DNA from 3 places in the Bacillus sp. FSL W7-1360 genome. Region 2 is predicted to be linked to each of the others. Evidence: predicted binding sites of a transcription regulator. Region 2 holds the regulator's gene; each other region holds the start of a gene.
The links. The regulator Rex, encoded in region 2, represses fermentation and respiration genes when NADH is low (regulators of the CRP and FNR family bind a similar motif). The targets are predictions, from matches to a motif close to TTGTGAAATATTTCACAA.
Positions count from the first base shown of each region.

Region 1 (4,684 bases), 280 kb from region 2:
AAAGAGGCTGCATACAACAGCCCCTTCCTCATTCCATCTATCCAACAACAATATTCACAAGCTTCCCTGGTACAGCAATGATTTTCCGCACCGTTTTATCACCAATCGCGGTTTGCACTTTTTCATCTGCTTGCGCAATTTCCGCCATGTCTTCACGTGACACGTCTTTTGCCATCATCAACTTCACCTTTACCTTACCATTGATTTGCACAACCACTTCTACCTCATTGTCAACAAGGAGTGCTTCATCATACGTTGGCCATTCCGCATAAGCAATCGTCTCACGATAACCAAGCCTTTGCCACAGTTCTTCTGCTAGGTGCGGCGCAACAGGCGAAAGCAACTTGACAAATCCTTCAATAAGCGTTTTTGGTAATACCGCTTGCTTATTGCCCTCATTCACAAACACCATCAGTTGCGAGATCCCCGTGTTAAAGCGCAAAGCTGTAAAGTCTTCGGTCACTTTTTTCACCGTTTGATGATAAGTCCGTGTAAACGCTGCGTCGCCTTCCGCATCTTGCACTTTCTCACTCAGTTCTCCTGTTTCTTCCTGAACAATGAGGCGCCACACCCGTTCTAAGAAGCGCCGAGCCCCGTCTAATCCGTTCGTCGACCACGTCACCGATGCTTCGAGCGGTCCCATAAACATTTCATATAACCGAAGTGTGTCCGCACCGTGGCTTCGCACAATATCATCAGGATTGACGACGTTCCCTTTTGATTTACTCATCTTTTCGTTGTTTTCGCCGAGGATCATTCCTTGGTTAAATAGTTTTTGAAACGGTTCTTTTGTCGGAACAACACCGATGTCGTACAACACTTTATGCCAGAAACGGGCGTATAACAAGTGCAACACCGCGTGCTCTACGCCGCCGATATACGTATCAACTGGCAACCATTTTTTGAGCTTCTCCGGGTCAGCAAGTGCCTTGTCATTGTGTGGATCAATGTAGCGCAAATAGTACCATGAGCTGCCTGCCCATTGCGGCATCGTATTTGTTTCTCGGCGACCCTTCATCCCTGTCTTTGGATCTGTCACTGTTAACCAATCGGTCGCATTGGCTAGTGGAGATTCGCCAGTTCCTGACGGCTTAAAGACGGAGAGCTCCGGCAACTCTAATGGCAATTGCTCTTCAGGGACAGGCGTCATCGAACCATCTTCCCAATGAATCATCGGGATTGGTTCGCCCCAATAACGTTGCCGACTAAATAGCCAATCGCGCAAACGATACGTCACTTTCCGTGTACCTTTTTTATTCTCTTCCAACCAAGCGATCATCTCTGCTATCGCTGCCTCATTCGTTAAGCCATTTAAAAAGTCGGAATTAATATGCGTGCCATCTTCCGTGTAAGCTGCTTCATCGATGTTCCCGCCAGCCACAACTTCACGAATTGGCAATGAAAATGTCCGGGCAAAATCATAGTCACGCTCATCATGGGCAGGGACAGCCATTACTGCACCTGTGCCGTAACTAGCAAGAACGTAATCAGCAATCCAAACCGGGATTTTCTCACCGTTCACTGGATTTGTCGCATACGCTCCAGTAAAGACGCCGCTTTTTTCCTTTGCTAGCTCTGTCCGTTCTAAATCACTTTTTGTTGCTACTTGCTTCTTGTATGCCTCAACTGCTTCTTTTTGTGCTTTAGTTGTGATTTGGTCGACAAGTGCATGCTCTGGAGCAAGCACGACGTACGTTGCACCAAATAACGTATCCGCTCGGGTCGTAAACACGCGCACTGCATGATCTTCGACAGGGAAAGTGACTTCCGCGCCTTCTGACTTGCCAATCCAGTTGCGCTGCATTTCTTTTAAGCTTTCCGGCCAATCTAGCTCATCTAAGTCCGCCAGTAACCGCTCGGCATATTCCGTAATTTTTAACACCCATTGCTTCATGGGACGGCGTTCTACTGGATGACCGCCACGCTCGCTTACGCCATCAATGACTTCCTCGTTGGCAAGAACCGTACCGAGCGCAGGACACCAATTGACAGCCACTTCGTCAATATATGCAAGTCCTTTTTCATATAACTTAATGAAAATCCACTGTGTCCACTTATAATAGCTAGGATCTGTCGTATTAATTTCCCGTGACCAGTCGTATGAAAAACCGAGTTCTTTCATTTGCCGCTTGAATGTCGCCACATTCTCTGCCGTAAAGTCGGCTGGATGGTTGCCTGTATCAAGCGCATATTGCTCAGCGGGTAAACCGAATGCATCCCAGCCCATCGGATGAAGGACATTGTATCCTTGCATTCGCTTCATACGTGCCAAAATGTCTGTCGCTGTGTACCCTTCTGGATGCCCAACGTGCAACCCTGAGCCAGATGGGTACGGGAACATATCTAATACATAAAATGCCGGGGCATCCCCTTCTTCTTTCGTTTTAAATGTTTGCAACTCATCCCAATAACGTTGCCACTTTTGTTCAATTGTTTGATGTGAAAATGACATGTCTTTCGCCTCCTTTGTTAATATAAAACACAAAAAACGCCCTCCCAATAAAGGGACGAGCGTTGTTGACTCCCGCGGTACCACCCACATTAACAGACGTACTGCCTGTTCTCTTACACATAACGGTGTGTGCCGTTAAAGGTTACAATTTCGTTCACCTTTAATACTAAATGGCGAGTTCACATGCGCTGTTGACTGACTCGCACCAACCGTCAGTTCTCTTTTTCCGAGCAACACGTTACTACTCCACTATCATCGTTTTCCATTATGAATGATGTTATTGTATGCGAAAGAGGGGCAAGAAGTCAAGTCAAACAACAAAACTTTGCCTTATTTTTGCATCGCTTTATGCATTGCTGGTTCATAAATCGCTTTTAATGTGTTTACGCTATGCGTGAGTCTTTCTTGCTCTTCATCTGAAAGCGTCATTTCGACCACTGTTCTGACGCCGCTCCGGGCAACAATAGCCGGGACACCGATGCAAACATCATTTTGACCAAATTCGTCATTCAAGAACGTACTTACAGTTAAAATCGCCGCCTCGTTTCCTAAGATCGCTTTTGTAATACGAGCGAGACTCATCGCAATCCCGTAATATGTCGCGCCTTTATGCTTAATGACGGTATACGCAGCATCACGCACATCGAGAAAAATTTTATCCAAATCCTCTTGACAGTACGCATCATGACGTTGCAAGTACTCATCTAATGGGACGTTGCCAATTGTCGCTGTACTCCAAACCGGCAACTCCGTATCACCATGCTCACCAATAATATATGCATGCACATTTTTCACGGAAACATCAAAGTAGTCACTTAACATATACCGCAGGCGTGCCGTGTCCAATGTCGTCCCACTTCCAATGACTCGCCCTTTCGGTAAGCCGCTAAATGCTTGCGTCGCCTGTGTTAAAATATCGACCGGGTTCGTTGCTACTAAGAAAATACCATCAAAACCACTTGCCATGACCTCCGTCACAATGGCTTTAAAGATGACCATATTTTTTTCCACAAGATCGAGTCGTGTCTCTCCAGGCTGCTGACTTGCACCAGCACAAATGCACACAATATCGGCATCCTTACAATCAGCGTATTCACCTAGCCATATATTCGTCGGTTTATTGGCGAATGCTTTTCCGTGGTTTAAATCCATCACATCGCCAAACGCTTTATCTCGGTTCATATCAATCATGACAAATTCCTCAGCAACACCTTGATTCATCATTGCAAATGCATAACTACTTCCGACAGCTCCTGTGCCAATGAGTACCACGCGGGTTCCTTTTTCTTTCATTCGTGAGCCCTCCTGTAGAAAAAAGTTTGTGAATAAATTCACAATATAATTCTATTATGGATCTTTTTGTTTCCGAAAGCAACATGTTTATACATTTATGTATGACAAAATAGCAAACAAGCCTTCTTCTTTAAAAAGCTTGGCTTTAATGCGCTTGTTTTATGCACACTTGGAGGCTATCGTCGTGTAACCATAGCCTCTTATACAAGTCGTACATCTTCAGTTTTCTCTTTTTTCAATGGACAATCATAAAAACGGACGAGCGGCAAGGCACATAAAAGGAGCACACTGATGATCATGAGTAAGACATGCATAGAATAATGGTCAACAATCATGCCACCAAATAAAGGACCAATCATCCGTCCCCCCGTAGATACACTACCAACAATCCCTTGATACATTCCCGACTTCCCGGGTGGTGCTAATTGGCTCGCAATCGTTGGCACCGCTGGCCAAACGAACATCTCACCGAGAGTCAAAATGAGCATTGCGCACAGGAACATCGAAAAGGCACTTGCCTGCGTCAGCACAAGATAAGAAATAGAAAAAACGATGATGCCGGTAGTGACTTGTCCCTTCATCGACAGCTTCCCTTTGTGAATGAGCCATTTCACAAGTGGTTGGGCAAATACAATGAGTAAGCCATTGATTGTCCATAGCAAACTATAATAAGGAAGCGGCAATCCAAGCACTTGCATATGCACACTGACATTTGCTTGCCACTGCGTATAACCGATCCAGCAAATGAGAAAAGCAGCGCAAATGAGTAACAGAGCATGCAGCCGATATTGCTTTTTAAAGGACGTGCGCGCCTGTTGCAGTCGCGCGTCTGCTGTCGTCTGTTGCTGCGCTTTAAATGGTCGGAAAAAAATGACCACAAAAATGAGTAGGCCTACATACATGAGCGCATTGGCAATGAACACATCTGTGAGACGAACC
Region 1 covers NZ_CP151950.1:297,978-302,661, reverse strand. Annotated here, with positions in the region: gene leuS (leucine--tRNA ligase) at 38-2,452, opposite strand; T-box leader at 2,501-2,717, opposite strand; gene NSQ26_RS01500 (L-lactate dehydrogenase) at 2,783-3,745, opposite strand; gene NSQ26_RS01495 (MDR family MFS transporter) at 3,946-4,684, opposite strand, start outside.
Region 1: NSQ26_RS01500 (L-lactate dehydrogenase) is a predicted target of Rex. The motif match lies at 3,772-3,789, and genes of this name have one in related genera.

Region 2 (4,684 bases):
AATATTGTTCGAGCCACGTTAATGTTGCCATATCTAAGTGGTTTGTTGGCTCATCGAGGACGAGCAAATCGGGCTTAGTTAGGAGTAATTTTGCTAAGGAGAGGCGCGTTTTTTGGCCGCCACTTAAAGTAGTAATGGGTGTGCTGTAATCAAATGTCGCAAAGCCAAAACCGGAAAGGATCGTACGAATATCCGCTTCATATTGGTAGCCACCTTGGTCTTTAAACGCGATTTGCATTGCATCATACGCCTGAAGTCGTTTTTCGGCTGCACTAGGCGGCTCATTGGCAGGGGGAGTAGCCATTTCTGATTCTAGTTGCTGTAAACCGACTTCCATTTCTCTCAGTGATGAAAAAACGGTACACATTTCATCCCAAATAGATCGCGTCGAGTTCAGCGCGGTATGTTGCGCCAAGTATCCGATGGTCACATGCTTTGGTATGGAGATGTCTCCCTCATCAACGCCAGTCTCACCAACGATTGCCTTTAAAAGCGTTGATTTACCTGCACCATTGCGCCCAACAAGAGCGATGCGTTCTTTTGTCTGTATTTCTAGTTTTACGTTATTTAAAATCGGTGTCGCACCGAATGATTTTGATACTCGGGCACATTGTAGTACAATCATAGTAGAAGGTCCTCACGTTTGTTATTAGTATTGTCTTTTAAGTGTACATCAGATTGCCTAAAAATCTCAACAACTGAGATGGGAAATGGTGTACAATAGAGGCAAAGGTTGTCCACCGAAGACAGATATTCATCGATCGCTGGCATCAATAGCTGCATAGATGTTTTCATGCTAGGGAGTGGATGGAAAGCGCGATTGCTCTACCATCTGATGTCTCGTATCAGGAAGGAGCGGTTATGAAGTCTGAACAGCCAAAGATTCCCCAGGCGACGGCGAAACGTTTACCATTATACTATCGCTTCCTCGAGAATTTACATATGGCGGGGAAACAACGTGTTTCGTCGACGGAGCTGAGTCAAGCATTAAAGGTAGATTCAGCGACAATTAGACGCGATTTTTCTTACTTTGGTGCACTAGGCAAAAAAGGGTATGGTTACAATGTCCAATACCTGTTATCATTTTTCAGAGAGACACTCGATCAAGATGAACGCACAAATGTTGTCGTTGTCGGTGTTGGAAATTTAGGGACGGCATTGTTGCAGTATAAATTTTCTAAGAGCAACAATACAGTCATTACCCATGCATTTGATGTCGACCAAAATAAGATTGGCACGAAGATTGGTTCTGTACCTGTGTATGACTGGGCAGCGCTCGACCAAGTTGGCTTGCAGCAAGCGGCAATTGCGGTGTTAACCGTTCCGGCGGCGCAAGCGCAAGCAAGTGCAGATAAGCTTGTGGAAGCAGGGATTCACGGCATTTTAAATTTCACGCCTGTACGCCTATCAGTGCCTGATCATATTCGGGTTCACCATATAGACTTAACGATTGAACTACAAGCACTTGTTTACTTTTTGAAACATTATCCATTATAGAAGGAGGGATGACCGTATGCCTGGACCTATGAGCCTTATTATTATTGCGCTTGTTGCTTTGCTTATTTTTGGCCCGTCCAAGTTGCCACAACTTGGCAGAGCAGCAGGGAATACATTACGTGAATTCAAAAATGCAACAAAAGGACTAGCAGATGACGATGATAACAAATCCTCAAAAGAAAAAGCATAATCAAGCGACGCAAAAAGAGATGTCCGTAATGGATCACGCCGCAGAATTGCGGCGGAGGATTCTTGTGATCCTGTCTTTTTTTGTCGTAGCGTTGATAGGCGGCTTTTTCTTGGCGGTACCGCTCATCCAGTTATTGCAAGAAGCGCCGCAAGTGCAAGAGATGTCACTCAATGCGTTTCGACTGACGGATTCATTATGGGTCTTTGTCAACTTTGCCGTGATTACAGCCGTCATTTTAATCATTCCTGTCATTTTGTATCAGCTATGGGCGTTTGTCTCCCCAGGGCTGAAGGAAAGTGAACGGAAGGCAACGCTCGCCTATATTCCGATTGCGTTTTTCTTGTTTCTTGGTGGGATAGCTTTTGCCTATTTTGTTTTGTTGCCGTTTGTCATCGGTTTCATGAGTACGATGGCAAGTCGGTTAGACATTGAAGAAATGTATGGGATTAGTGAGTACTTCTCGTTTTTGTTTCAGTTAACGTTACCGTTTGGTGCTTTATTTCAATTGCCGGTTATCGTGATGTTTTTGACACGGCTAGGTGTCGTCACGCCGGCACTGTTACGGAAAATACGGAAGTATGCGTATTTTGTTTTGCTTGTCATTGGTGCATTGATTACACCACCGGATTTACTCTCACATTTGTTGGTGACGGTCCCAATGCTCATTTTATATGAAGTAAGTATTGTGATTTCAACAGCAACGTACAAAAAATACCAATCAAAGTAGAAATATAAAAAGCGATCTTCTCATCACTAATGATAGGAGATCGCTTTTTTCATGCAAGGATTATTTCTTCTTTTTGTTTAATAAAAGACCGAAATGAACGTACCGGTAACTTGTTAAAAAGGCATGGGCTGCGATGAAAGAGAACAGGATCGCAAAAAATCCCCACCCTTCTTCATTTACACGATTCACCGCAAAGAAAATAAAGGCAAAGCCCATCGCAAAAAAGAGTACACCGAGTACGTATGGAGAAATTTTCATATTACACCCCTAGTAGAAATGGAAAAATAAGTGGTATCGTTTGTCCGTGGCGTTCTAAATATTCGACAATCTGATCGTAAAAGATGACTTGCGTAAGAATCACAAAACTATTGAGTGAAACATGAGCGATGATCGGGACAATTAATCGTTTCGTATGCGTGTATAGAAAGGCAAACGTAAATCCCATTGTTGTATATAGTAACATATGCTCAAAATCCATATGCACAACAGCGAAAACGAGTGAACTTGCAAGTGCGGCAATAAAAAAGTTTGTGCGGACATACAGCCAGCCAAAAATCGCTTTTCGGAAAACGATCTCTTCAATAATGGGTCCAAGTACTGCAATGACAAGTATCATCGCCCAAAAGTCGCGGGCATAGCTAACGAGTTCTGCAGTATTTTTAGAGCCAGGCTCAATTCCGAATATATAGGTCTCGATCAGTCCGGCGGTCATTTGTGCAACAAAGACGATGACGACACCAAGTGCTGACCAACCAATTGTACTGCCAATCGTTGACTTTTCCCCGGGTAAGTCGCCTCCGCGTGCAGAATCTTTACGTAGTAATAGCAACATAACAAGCAGACCGATTGAAAAGCTGATGACAGCAGTCAGTCCCAAGAGCACGGAACCATCGGCAATATCGAAGAAATGAGATAAACTGCGGGCGACGACGAACATGAATCCAGTTTGCATCACAATATACGTCAATACAATAAGAAAGTATCGTTTTGTCACGTTTAAACTCCTTTATTCAGTGGCTATGCCTTTCATTATATCATAGCATCGTTCGATTAGAAAAATATCTAGCGCATTTCTTTATGAACCAACAAAGGAGAATTCGTTCTACAATGTTTCGGACATGCATACCATGGTTCATGTATGAAGATATGCAGGAAAGAAAAAAACAAAAAAATTTTGCGCTTTCCTCTTGCAAAATCGATGTAAAATGATTATCATAGTAGTTGTGTTAGCACTCGTTTGATTCGAGTGCTAACAAAGAGACTACATATGTCATCAAAGGAGGGTATTTTCCATGTTAAAACCATTAGCAGACCGCGTGGTAATTGAGCAAATCGAATCAGAGGAAACGACTGCGAGCGGGATCGTTCTTCCTGACTCTGCGAAAGAAAAGCCGCAGGAAGGGAAAATTGTGGCTGTGGGTACAGGTCGTATCACAGATGGCGGAGAGAAAGTAGCACTTGAAGTACAAGAAGGCGATACAGTCATCTTTTCTAAATATGCAGGTACGGAAGTTAAATACGAAGGTAAAGATTATCTCGTTCTTCGTGAGAGCGACATTTTAGCAGTCATTGGTTAAGGAAATTTTGAGATACAGAGGAGGCTATTCAAATGGCGAAAGAAATTAAGTTCAGTGAAGACGCACGTCGTTCAATGCTAAAAGGTGTAGATACGCTTGCGAACGCAGTAAAAGTAACGCTTGGTCCAAAAGGACGCAACGTTGTACTTGAGAAAAAGTTTGGTTCACCGTTAATTACCAATGATGGTGTAACGATTGCAAAGGAAATCGAGCTTGAAGATGCATTTGAAAACATGGGTGCGAAGCTTGTTGCAGAAGTGGCGAGCAAAACAAATGATATTGCCGGTGATGGTACAACAACAGCAACGGTTCTTGCACAAGCAATGATCCGCGAAGGCTTAAAAAACGTGACATCTGGTGCGAACCCAATGGGCATTCGCAAGGGAATTGAAAAAGCAACGAATGCAGCTGTGGAAGAGCTTAAAGCGATTTCTAAGCCAATTGAAGGAAAAGAATCCATCTCTCAAGTCGCGGCGATTTCTTCTGCTGATGAAGAGGTTGGAAAAATCATTGCTGAGGCGATGGAGCGCGTTGGTAACGATGGCGTCATCACAATTGAAGAGTCTAAGGGCTTTTCTACTGAGTTAGAAGTAGTAGAAGGGATGCAATTTGACCGTGGTTATGCGTCTCCGTACATGGTTTCTGACTCTGACAAAATGGAAGCGGTGCTTGAAAACCCATATGTTTTGATTA
Region 2 covers NZ_CP151950.1:22,403-27,086, forward strand. Annotated here, with positions in the region: gene NSQ26_RS00125 (ABC transporter ATP-binding protein) at 1-625, opposite strand, end outside; gene NSQ26_RS00130 (redox-sensing transcriptional repressor Rex) at 862-1,497, shown strand; gene NSQ26_RS00135 (twin-arginine translocase TatA/TatE family subunit) at 1,514-1,687, shown strand; gene tatC (twin-arginine translocase subunit TatC) at 1,650-2,414, shown strand; gene NSQ26_RS00145 (DUF4305 domain-containing protein) at 2,475-2,672, opposite strand; gene NSQ26_RS00150 (CPBP family intramembrane glutamic endopeptidase) at 2,674-3,408, opposite strand; gene groES (co-chaperone GroES) at 3,707-3,991, shown strand; gene groL (chaperonin GroEL) at 4,024-4,684, shown strand, end outside.

Region 3 (4,684 bases), 1.4 Mb from region 2:
TGTTGCTCAGTGTTTGGGATAATTTGTTTAGCAATGCCGTAAAGTATAACCGGCACGGCGGCAGTATTTTTATTACGCTTGAGAAAAAAGCAGGCGCGCTTGAAGTGTCTTTTCGCGATACTGGTGTCGGATTAAGTGAGGAACAAGTGACACGGATTTTTGAGCGTTTTTATCGAGGTGATGCTTCGCGGACAAAAGAAGTGGAAGGATCAGGTTTGGGACTCGCGATTGCCGAAAAGATTGTGTCGCTACATGGTGGGGAAATTTTGGTCGAGAGTGAAATAGGGATCGGGACAACGTTTATTGTCCGGCTGCCGCTTCAGTAACAACTGTTACCGTCTATTCATCGTCTGTTCATATTTCTTGAGTAAACTATTATGTATGAATGTGATGGGGAAGGTGAGGCGTGTGAACAAGTTAACAAACATGTTGGCGAGTAAGCGTGGAGCGCTTTTGGTGCTCGTCGGCTGGCTTGTGTTGATGATGGTGCTCACGATGGTTGCACCGTCTGCGAAAAAGGAAGCAACGAGCATTTCCAGTTCGGGGTTACCGGAAGATGCGCAGTCGCTTGTAGGGGAGGCGCTCTCTTCTCGTTATTTCGATGAGCAAGAAGGCGTCCCAGCATTATTTGTTTATCATGCGGAACGTGGCTTAACAGAAACAGAGATGGCGCAAATTGCCACATTCACCGCGGATATTGGTGAGAAAGGTTGGCCGGAAGTAGCGGCGGTGCTGCCGTTTGAACATATGCCGGCCGAAATACAGGCACAATTTTTATCGGATGATCAGTCCACGCTTGTGCTCCCGCTCTTTTTACAGGAAGGGCTTGAAAGTAGTGTATTGAGTGACGTACTTACAAAGCTGGAGGGTCATTCAAAAACAGTTATTGATGCAAATGATGTGACGTTATATGTGACCGGGCCAGCTGGAATTGCGACGGATGCGACCGCGATTTTTGCAAATGCCGATTTGACATTAATTTTCACAAGCATTGCGTTAATCTTTGTATTGTTGATCGTCATTTATCGCTCACCGATTTTGGCGATACTCCCGCTTGTTGGTGCAGCAATTGTGTATCAAGTGATTGACGGCCTATTAGGCATCGTCGCTAAAACGGGAGTGGAAATTGAGACGCAGGCGCTCTCAATTATGTCCATTTTATTATTTGCTGCGTTAACGGATTATGCGCTGTTCATTGTGTCACGGTTTCGGGAAGAATTACAGAAACAAGCGGATACAGCTCGCGCGATGAAAAAAGCGCTCAACGGTGTCGGGAGTGCAATTTTCTTTAGCGGCACGACAGTTATCGCGGCGTTACTCATTTTGTTTGTTGCGACATATGGTGTGTATCGCAACTTTGCACCCGTATTTTCAGTGGCGATGGTCATGATCTTACTTGCTGGTTTGACGTTGTTGCCAGCATTGTATGTGCTTGTCGGGAAACGCGCGTTTTGGCCGTTTATCCCAAAAGTGGGCCAGTCGCCGGCTTCGGCGAGTAAAATTTGGGGACGGATTGCAACGTTTGTGACAAAGGCACCAATGTTGAAAGGGATCGTTGTGCTCGTCTTGTTTTTAGTCATGGCTGTCAATGTCACACAAATTCAGTTCTCCTTTAACTTAATGAAGTCATTCCCAGAAGAAACGCCGTCACGGATAGGGTTAGAAGTAATGGAGGAGAAGTTTCCCGCCGGCGCTTTTACCCCGACGACAGTGACAGTTGATGCACGTGAAGGAGAACGGTTAACAGAAGAACGATTGTGGGCATTACATCGTGCATTGGCATTACAACCGGGTGTGCGGGAAGTGGATGCACCGGTCATGTCGGAAGTTGAGCCGAATGTGGCGACGTTGGAAATGCGCTTTGAGAACGATCCGTATGATGTACAAACACTAGCGCAACTGGGAGAAGTCGTCGAGCAAGAACAGGAATTGCTAGCGGAAGCAGGTCTCGCTGATACGCGAATGTATTTTTCCGGTGAAACAGCTGAGCAAGTCGATATAAGGCAAGTGAATGAGCGTGACCTGTTTGTGATTTTACCGCTCGTAACACTCGTCATCATGCTGTTATTAGGTATACAAACAAAATCGCTCATCGCCCCACTTTACATGATGTTTTCGATTTTGTTATCGTACGGGGCATCGCTCGGTGCGAGCTACTTTATTTTCCAGCATATGCTCGGGTATGACATGATGAGTTACCGCATCCCACTGTATACGTTTGTTTTTTCAGTTGCACTTGGGGTGGATTACGCCATCATGCTTGTGACCCGAATTCAAGAAGAAATGCGCACGCATCCGTTGAAAAAAGCGGTACAGATCGGACTGCATACCACGGGCGGAGTCATTTCTTCAGCCGGTCTCATTCTCGCAGCCACTTTTGCGGTGTTAATGACGCAGCCGCTCCTGGAGTTGTATATGTTTGGCTTCATTGTTGCACTAGGGGTATTGCTGGATACATTTGTTGTACGGACGATTTTAGTGCCGGCATTAATGATCCAATTAGGGAAATGGAGCTTTTGGCCGCGGAAAAATGCTTGTGAACGTGTCGATGAGAAAAGTGTATAAGTAGTGAGAGAAAAAACGCTTGAGTGAGGAGGCTTGAGCGTTTTTTTTTTGGAGGAGAAAATCTAAAATCCATAGCTATCATCTAATCGTCTTTGGGAAATAAAAAAATTGACCTTTATATTTTGATTGTTTAGAATGAAAGATATATAAATGTCAATGCCTATAATCTAACGGGAAGAAAGGATAACCAAAATGAAAAAAGCGACCATCTTTGTTATGTTGATGACGATAAGTATGATCGGTTGTTCTCCGAAAGAAGCCTATGATAAGGAAGCAGCGGTTGATAGAGGGGATGTGGTGGTTGATTATTTTCAAGATCGAGTTTACAACTTTGAAACATTCGAACGATTCATCCAGAGTATATCCAGCGGAAAAGAAGATGCTATTAGATTAACTTCTTATACATTGGAAGGGGATCCAATTTTCCAAGATGTACAGTTTGATGGAAAAGGGATTAATTATAGCTACAATAACTCGTATGATCAATTTGGAGGAGATGATAGAGGTATTGAAACAGACGTGTGCGAAGGAATCATCAAAGAGGAGAATGAAAAAGGTGAGGCTGATTATTTACTAACGGGTTGCTCTGAAGAGTTAAATGAAAATCGTTCCATTATCCGTGTAGATGAAACAAGATCAAGTTTGTAAGATTAATGTACAAGAGAAGAGAGCGTTTGAGAGAGAGGGCTCAAACGCTTTTCTTCTGTTGTTGCGCGTTCTTATACATGAGAAAGCCGTCAACCCCTAATGTACCTGCATGTTTTCTTCCAAGAATGACAACAAAAGAAAGGAGCAGTAATATGGGATTGGTGGAGACAGTGCCAGCAAGTAGGAAGGACATATTCATTAGACCGCCGAAGAGAGCGGCTGTTGCGGTGAGGCAACCAATGATTAACCCTAATCCGACAAGGACTTCCCCCCACATCACAACAAAGCTAAATAGTTCGGACTGAGGAAGGGCAATATATTCTAAGAATGAGACGTACCACGGATAAGCAATATCAGGTCCTGCACCTGCCGTCACCGGTTGTGCAATCGCGCCTTGCAAATAGCCGCTCGCATCAAATGTACCACTAGTGACTTTTGTCAGTCCTGATGCGAACCATTGCCAACCCAGATAGAGTCTCACGAGTAATAAGATCGAAATGATGATGTTTATACGAGAAAAATAAGAAAAAAATGCCTGCATGAGAAGTCAGCTCCTTTCATTGTGAACAAATTCACAAATGCTATACTTATAGTGTATCTCAGACGCACTATGTTTGTGAATATATGCACAAACATAGTCGCGAGATATTCACACATTTTTACAGGAAGCTGAATATTTTTGATATGAGGATGCACCTAAAACAAAAGGAAAAAACGCTTGAGTAATAGGGCTCAAACGTTTTAGATGGCAGTTGCTTTTCGGTTATTTCCGCCAGAAAGTCGTGCAATCTGCTTTTTCTGCGATATTAAACGCGATCATTTTCTCGAGTAATGAGAAATCAACTGGACCATCCCACGGGATACGCACCAATTCTTTCGTGCGCTTATAGCCAGATTGGGTGATTTCATCATTAAAATGATCGAGTGTCACTCTCTCTGGGGAAACCGACAAATGGTGCTTTGCAACGCTAAAGCCAATAATAAAGGTACCGTGATCGGTAAACATGGGTTGGTTCCATTTGAATTCCGGCACTAACTGTGGAAATGTTTTCTTAACCCAATGTAAAACTTCTTCTATTCGCGCGCGATGTTCCGGGTTTTCAATACGCGCTAAAAATTCCGCGAAAACGTTCATGTTGTTGCCTCCTTGTCGGTGTAGATAGTGCAAAAATTGTCGGACAACACGCATTCTCTCACACATATCTTAACAACTTAAAACTGACATGACAAGCAAAGAGAAACGCTCGATTGAGAGATCGAGCGTGAAAGGTTGGAGTGCAATTCTCCACATACTCATTGATGAGGACAATGCACCCGCATGTTTGTGGCGAAGCGATAGGTGAGAAACATGGAAATAACAGTGAGTGCAATGCTCGCTCCCACGGAAAGCAAAAGAGAGGGGGTGATTTCTGGTAGGCTAAACGGCATTGACACAGGATATCCCCACGCATAGTCGAAGAGGGCGACAAAC
Region 3 covers NZ_CP151950.1:1,415,955-1,420,638, reverse strand. Annotated here, with positions in the region: gene NSQ26_RS07105 (sensor histidine kinase) at 1-326, shown strand, start outside; gene NSQ26_RS07100 (MMPL family transporter) at 409-2,565, shown strand; gene NSQ26_RS07095 (DUF4362 domain-containing protein) at 2,758-3,213, shown strand; gene NSQ26_RS07090 (DoxX family membrane protein) at 3,254-3,754, opposite strand; gene NSQ26_RS07085 (iron chaperone) at 3,977-4,348, opposite strand; gene NSQ26_RS07080 (hypothetical protein) at 4,507-4,684, opposite strand, start outside.
Region 3: NSQ26_RS07090 (DoxX family membrane protein) is a predicted target of Rex. The motif match lies at 3,774-3,791, and genes of this name have one in related genera.